3 regions of the Pantoea sp. Lu_F5_004 genome follow, and region 3 is predicted to be linked to each of the others. Evidence: predicted binding sites of a transcription regulator. Region 3 holds the regulator's gene; each other region holds the start of a gene.
What was found. Region 3 encodes PurR, which represses purine synthesis genes. Its sites were predicted from a motif close to CANGCAAACGTTTGCNTG; they were not measured.

Region 1 (2,274 bases), 290 kb from region 3:
TTACAGTATCAGCAGGCCGGAGGCAAGTAAAATTATGCGATGCGCCAGTTCAGCGTTTCACCCGCCAGGAACGGCACCAGTGAGTGGCTGCCGAGTGCGATGGACTCTGGCACCTGCCAGGGCTCACGCACCAGGGTGATCGTCCCTTCATTCAGCGGCAGGCCGTAAAAACGCGGGCCATTCTCCGAACAGAACGCTTCAAAATGTTCCAGCGCGTTCAGCTCTTCAAAAACGGTGGCGTAAGCGGGTAACGACGCTGGCGCATTAAATACCCCCGCGCAGCCGCAACTGGCCTCTTTAAGATGACGCAGATGCGGTGCTGTGTCGGTGCCGAGGAAGACGCGCGGATGACCACTCGCCACTAATTTGCGCAAAGCCTCCTGGTGCACGTTGCGCTTAAGAATCGGCAGGCAATAGAGGTGCGGACGAATTCCGCCCACCAGCATGTGATTACGGTTAAACATCAAATGCTGCGGGGTAATGGTTGCACCCAGCGTCTCATCGGCGGCGGCAACATATTCTGCGGCGTCCTGAGTGGTAATGTGCTCCATCACTACTTTCAGTGCCGGAAACTGGCTGCGCAGCGGCACCATAACCGTTTCGATAAACCGGGCTTCGCGGTCAAAAATATCGACATGGGCATCGGTGACTTCGCCGTGGATCAGCAGTGGCATACCGAGCTTCTGCATCCGCTCCAGCACTCGGGTAATGGAGGCGATATCGGTAACGCCATGGCTGGAGTTCGTCGTAGCGTGCGCCGGATAGAGCTTAGCCGCGGTAAACAGACCGGAGGTGAAACCGCGCTCAAGCTCATCAGGATCAAGCGAGTCGGTCAGATAGCAGGTCATCAGCGGCGTAAAGGCGTGATCGGCGGGCAGCGCCGCCAGGATGCGATCGCGGTACGCTTCACCTGCTGCCACGCTGGTCACCGGCGGTACCAGGTTAGGCATCACAATGGCACGACCATTCACCGCGCTGGTATAGGGGAGGACCGTGTTGAGCATCTCATCGTCGCGCAGATGAATATGCCAGTCGTCAGGGCGACGCAGGGTAAGTTGCTGAGGTTGTGCTGTCATCAGTGAAGCTCCGGCAGAAGGGAAACAAAAGGCGTGTTTTGGCCGGGGTCTAAGCATAAGGATTCAGGCAACCGTTTGCACCTGCTTTTTATGCTGTCAAAGAAAATCCGCTGCCCAACAGGGTAATGCTGATCAGTTAAGATTAGATTTGTAAAGGCTGTCACGGTCAAACGTGGCAGCTTTTTTTCCGGGCGAGCAAGCCGCAGTGCGGGCCTGAGCACCGCTGCTGCTGCCGGGCCGTCCTCGCGCCGCTCACGCGGTTCCTTCGGCTTTGACGTCGTGCCGACGAACCGTTCGGGGATCGGCCCTCCCTGGCCGGCCCCGAACTGTCCACGCTTCCCGGCGTGGACTTCTGGCCCGCCGTCACGCCTCTGCGCTGCGGATAGCCCTTTCAGCAGCAGAGGCGCTCAGGCCTCCTCTCTCGTGCCCTTTTTAACAATACACTCTGAAGTTTCAGAGCAGGCAGGGGCCGGGCAGGGGCAGGCAATCCGCAGCGCTGAACAGAATGAGTCTGCCAGGAGAGCCCGCAGGACGCGGGCGAAAGGCGGGGCGGCACAGGATGTGCCATCCCCGGCGGTCCGTCAGGCAGGCGAATGAAGTGAAGGAACCGCGCAGCGTCGCGAGGACCGCCAGCCCCTGCCCGGCACCAGACTGCGTTGTCACCTGTCGCTTAACTGACTGGCATTACTGCGTAAAGGGAATAACCAGTTCGCCAGGTTTTACTTCCAGTCCTTTGGCAAATTTCTTCGCCAGCGACTCGCCTTTGCTGCGGTCAGCGCTGAGCACGTAAGCCGGCTTTTGATCAAAGTAGTTTTTCAGCGACTGATTCAGATAAGGCGTCAGCGTTTTCATAATGGAGGCCATTTTTTCCGGCGCAACCTGCGCATCAACAATTTCCAGATCGCGCAGATAGATTGCACCCTGCTGCTGGTCATAGACCGGCTGAGCACGCATCTTCAGTTGCATATCGGCCTGCTGCGGACCAAACAGTGACGTCACATTGATTTTAGCATTGCCAGAGAGCGTCACTTTACCTGGCTCTTCACGGCCAATCTGACTGGTCAGGTTGTTCAGGACGATGTGCGCATTAACCAGCCCGGAAACGCCAATATCTTTCTCATAGTTGTTGTGCTTCTGCAGCGCCTGGTTTACTTCCTGTTCGCTGATGGTGTATTGCGTCAGTTGATTACAGCCGCTC
Region 2 (2,274 bases), 390 kb from region 3:
GGACTTTGCAGCTCAGTATCAGGGCAAAAACGATCGCGACGGTAACAATGACGGTGTGCGTCGTTCTAACGGCGACGGCTGGGCCGTATCATCTTCATATACCGCACCAATCGGTGTAGGCATCGTGGGTGCATACAGCAGCAGCGACCGTACTAATGCACAGGCGGCAGGTGTTACCGATGTTAATGGTAACGTAGTCGGTCAGGGCAAACGTGCTGAGAGCTGGGCAACCGCTCTTAAATATGATGCAAACAACGTCTACCTGGCAGCGCTCTACGGTGAAGGCCGTAACTCTAGCCTTATCGGCGTCAATGTAGCTAACTCTACCGACAAGGCTACTGCTTATGCTAACAAAAGCCAGACTATTGAGTTAGTTGCACAGTACCAGTTTGACTTCGGTCTGCGTCCATCCGTTGCCTACGTGCAGCAGAAAGGCAAAGATATCGAAGGTGTGGGCGATGCTGACCTGTACAAATATTTTGACATCGGCGCGACTTACTACTTCAACAAAAACATGTCTACCTATGTTGATTACAAAATCAACCAGCTGGATGACAACAACCCGCTGGGTCTGAACACAGACGACGTGGTTGGTGTAGGCCTGGTTTACCAGTTCTAATCCTGCTTAAAACATGTTTAAAAACGGGGCTAAGGCCCCGTTTTTTTATGGCTGCTATTCCCGACAGGTGCGTTTTCCCTCGCGCCGTTACCCCGCTTTAGTCACTGCCTTTCCCCGTCGCGCAATCCACCCTGCAAAATGTATGAATTTGTCTCGCAAACGGTTGGCATTTGTCTGGCCGGACGCTAACCTGAGAGCTCTTTTGCTTAAGTTCACGCTAATGGACCTGACACATGTTTGAATCGATCTCTGCTGCACCCGCCGATCCTATTCTTGGGCTGGCCGATCTGTTTCGTGCTGACGACCGCCCGGAAAAAATAAACCTGGGTATTGGCGTCTATAAAGACGAAACCGGCAAGACCCCGGTGCTGACCAGTGTTAAAAAAGCTGAGCAATATCTGCTGGAAAATGAAACCACCAAAAACTATCTCAGCATTGATGGTCTGGCTGATTTCGCCCGCTGCACGCAGGCCCTGCTGTTCGGCAACCAGAGTCCGCTAATCACCGCTGGCCGCGCTCGCACGGCTCAGACACCGGGTGGTACCGGTGCGCTACGCGTTGCAGCCGATTTCCTCGCCACGCAAACATCGGTGAAGCGGGTCTGGATCAGCAATCCGAGCTGGCCGAATCACAACAACGTGTTCAATGCTGCCGGTCTTGAAGTCTGTGAATACCACTATTATGACGCTGCAAACCATACGCTCGATTTCGATGGTATGCTGGCGTCACTGAAACAGGTTCAGCCAGGCGACGTGGTGCTGTTCCACGGCTGCTGCCATAACCCGACCGGTATCGACCCGACCGCCGAGCAGTGGCAACAGCTGGCGCAGCTGTCACAGGCCAATGGCTGGCTGCCGTTGTTCGACTTCGCTTACCAGGGTTTTGCCCGTGGTCTGGAGGAAGATGCAGAAGGCCTGCGTATTTTTGCCGCCTCGCATCAGGAACTGATCGTTGCCAGCTCTTACTCCAAGAATTTCGGCCTGTATAACGAGCGTGTCGGTGCCATCACACTGGTTGCCGCCGATGCGAGCGTGGCAGATACCGCGTTCAGCCAGGTGAAGTACACCATCCGCGCGAACTACTCCAATCCGCCGGCACATGGCGCCGCCATCGTCGCCACCATTCTGGGCAACGATACCCTGCGTACCATCTGGGAGCAGGAGCTGTCGGATATGCGTCAGCGCATCCAGCGCATGCGCCAGCTCTTCGTAAATACCCTGGCGGAAAAAGGCGCACAGCGCGACTTCAGCTTTATTATTAAGCAGAACGGCATGTTCTCGTTCAGTGGCTTAACCAAAGACCAGGTCATTCGCCTGCGTGAGGAGTTTGGCGTCTACGCGGTGAACTCAGGTCGGGTGAATGTGGCGGGCATGACGCCAGACAATATGTCGGCGCTGTGCGAAGCGATTGTCACCGTACTGTAAGCAGGAAGAGTGAACAGAAAAATGGGCCTGCTGGCCCATTTTTTATTGCAGAAAAGGATTGCTGATGCGTTCATGCCCCAGAGTGGAAATCGGGCCGTGACCGGGTAGAAAAGTGACATCATCGCCCAGCGGCAGCAGTTTCATGCGGATAGCATCGATTAACTGCTGATGATCGCCCTGCGGGAAGTCTGTGCGTCCCACACCACCATTAAAAATCACGTCGCCTGAGAT
Region 3 (2,274 bases):
TGGCGATTGGTGCCACGCAGGCAATACCGGTGGGCGGACGCTTTGCTTTCCGGGATATGGGCACGCTTAACTGGCGCTGCGTGGTTGCGCCCGACCATCCTCTGACACAGGCGAGCCAGATAGATGATGACACGCTGCGTAGCTGGCCGTCCCTGGTGCTGGAAGATACTTCACGCGCACTGCCGCGTCGTATGACATGGACGCTGGATAACCAGCGCAGGCTGGTGGTGCCGGAGTGGCAAACCGGGCTGGAGTGCGTGCAGGCGGGATTGTGTGTGGCGATGGTGCCGGGCCATCTGGCCAGGCCACTGCTCGACAGTGGCGAGCTGGTTGAACTGACGCTGCCGGTGGCGTTTCCGGACAGCCCATGCTGCGTCAGCTGGGCAGAGGATCGCGCATCACCGGCGACAGGCTGGTTGCTCAGCTATCTGGGTGATGCGCAAACGCTTAATCAGGAGTGGTTAAGCGAGCATTAACGGCGATAGTCGCGGAATGGGCCATCGGCCACGGAACGGCGCTCAATCAGCGTCGGATGGACCTCAATCGTTTGTGACACTTCGCGCTTACTGGTAATGCGGTCCAGCAGCATTTCCAGCGCTTTCTCACCCAGCTGGGCTTTAGGCTGATGCACCGTGGTCAGGGCCGGTGCAAAATAACGGGCGTTGCGCACATTGTCATAGCCGATCACCGAAATATCCTGGGGGACGCGCAAACCCATCTCGTCGGCGGCGCAAATCGCGCCCATCGCCATGATGTCACCGCCACAGAAAACCGCCGTCGGACGCTGCTTCTGCGACAGGATCTGCTGCATCGCCTGATAGCCTGACTCCGGCTCAAAGTCACCCTGCACAATCCACTCGGCGCGTGGCTGAATACCCGCTTCTTCCATCGCCTTCAGGAAACCAGCATGACGTCCGCCACCGGTGTTACGCTCCATCTGACCGGGGATAGCACCAATATCCCGGTGTCCGCGTTCAATCAGATAGCGTCCCGCCAGATAGCCGCCCTGGAAAGCATTATCCAGTACCGTGTCGGTGAAGTCGGCGCGCGACTCGCCCCAGTCCATTACCACCATCGGGATATTGCGATTCTCTTCCAGCATCTGCAGCAGATCGTCCGGATATTCAGAGCACATCACCAGCAGCCCATCGACGCGTTTCTGCGCCATCATGCTGAGATAGGCGCGCTGTTTTTGCAGATCGTTATGCGCATTACCCAGAATCAGCGTATAGCCTTTGTCAAAACAGTGATTTTCAACCGCTTCGATAATTTCAGCGAAATAGGGCGCTTCGCTGGAGGTGGCAAGCAGGCCCAGTGTCTTGGTGTGGTTCACTTTCAGGCTGCGCGCCACGGCGCTCGGCGAGTAGTGCAGTTCTTTAATCGCCTGCCAGACCGCGTTGCGCGTCTCTTCAGCCACAAAGCGGGTTTTATTGATGACGTGCGAAACGGTGGTCGTTGAGACGCCAGCGCGTTTCGCCACATCTTTAATTGTTGCCATGAAAATCGGACTCCAGTGCTTATCTAACTCTATGATAAGCGTAGTGTTAAACGTTTGCGTCTGCTCAGGGTTTTTTCCGCAAAAATGCAGCTTTCCTGGCCAGTAAACAGGCCGCTGGCGTAATAAAAACGCCTGAAAACGTGCGCAAACGGAATCAGGGTTGCGCGCGTTGCGCAACAAAGGCGGGATTCTAACAAGGCTGAACGGATAAAACGAGATTTTTACCGGGCCCTGTGGGAAAATGCGATACCCCTGCTAATTGTGTGACTAAGGAGGAAGCAATGAGTACCGATCTTAAACTGGCTTTAATGACCACCGCGGGCTGTCTGCTGATGATTGTGGCCTTTAGTTTTACCGCTATTCTGCACTAATAAAAAAAGCCGGGATTATCCCGGCTCTCTTCTGGTTGTTCCGCTGCTCAGCGTATGGTTTTCGGCGTCATCACCCGACGGGCACCAATATAGTGGCGCTGCCAGTAATCTTCTCCTAACGCGCTGATCTGAATATCTTTGCCGGTGCGTGGCGACTGGATAAACTTGCCATCACCCAGGTAAACGCCGACATGGTCCGCAGTACCGCGTCCATTGATACGGAAGAAGACCAGATCGCCTTTCTCCAGCGACTCACGCTTGATCGGCGCGGCGTCACGCAGGTGGTACATCTCGTTAGCGGTACGTGGGATTTTAAACTTCACCAGATCTTTATAGGCGTACCAGACCAGGCCGCTGCAATCGAAACCGGTATGGGGAGAGGTACCGCCCCACTGATAGGGTTTA

Region 1: pyrC (dihydroorotase) is a predicted target of PurR. The motif match lies at 1,141-1,158, and genes of this name have one in related genera.
Region 2: ACR8BN_RS12515 (amino acid aminotransferase) is a predicted target of PurR. The motif match lies at 772-789, and genes of this name have one in related genera.

The regions. Positions count from the first base shown of each region.
Region 1 is NZ_CP194946.1:2,578,947-2,581,220, reverse strand. It holds gene pyrC (dihydroorotase) at 33-1,076, opposite strand; gene ACR8BN_RS11945 (lipoprotein) at 1,761-2,274, opposite strand, start outside.
Region 2 is NZ_CP194946.1:2,685,900-2,688,173, forward strand. It holds gene ompF (porin OmpF) at 1-619, shown strand, start outside; gene ACR8BN_RS12515 (amino acid aminotransferase) at 853-2,043, shown strand; gene ACR8BN_RS12520 (MBL fold metallo-hydrolase) at 2,086-2,274, opposite strand, start outside.
Region 3 is NZ_CP194946.1:2,291,019-2,293,292, reverse strand. It holds gene punR (DNA-binding transcriptional activator PunR) at 1-476, shown strand, start outside; gene purR (HTH-type transcriptional repressor PurR) at 473-1,498, opposite strand; gene ACR8BN_RS10620 (YnhF family membrane protein) at 1,780-1,869, shown strand; gene ACR8BN_RS10615 (C40 family peptidase) at 1,917-2,274, opposite strand, start outside.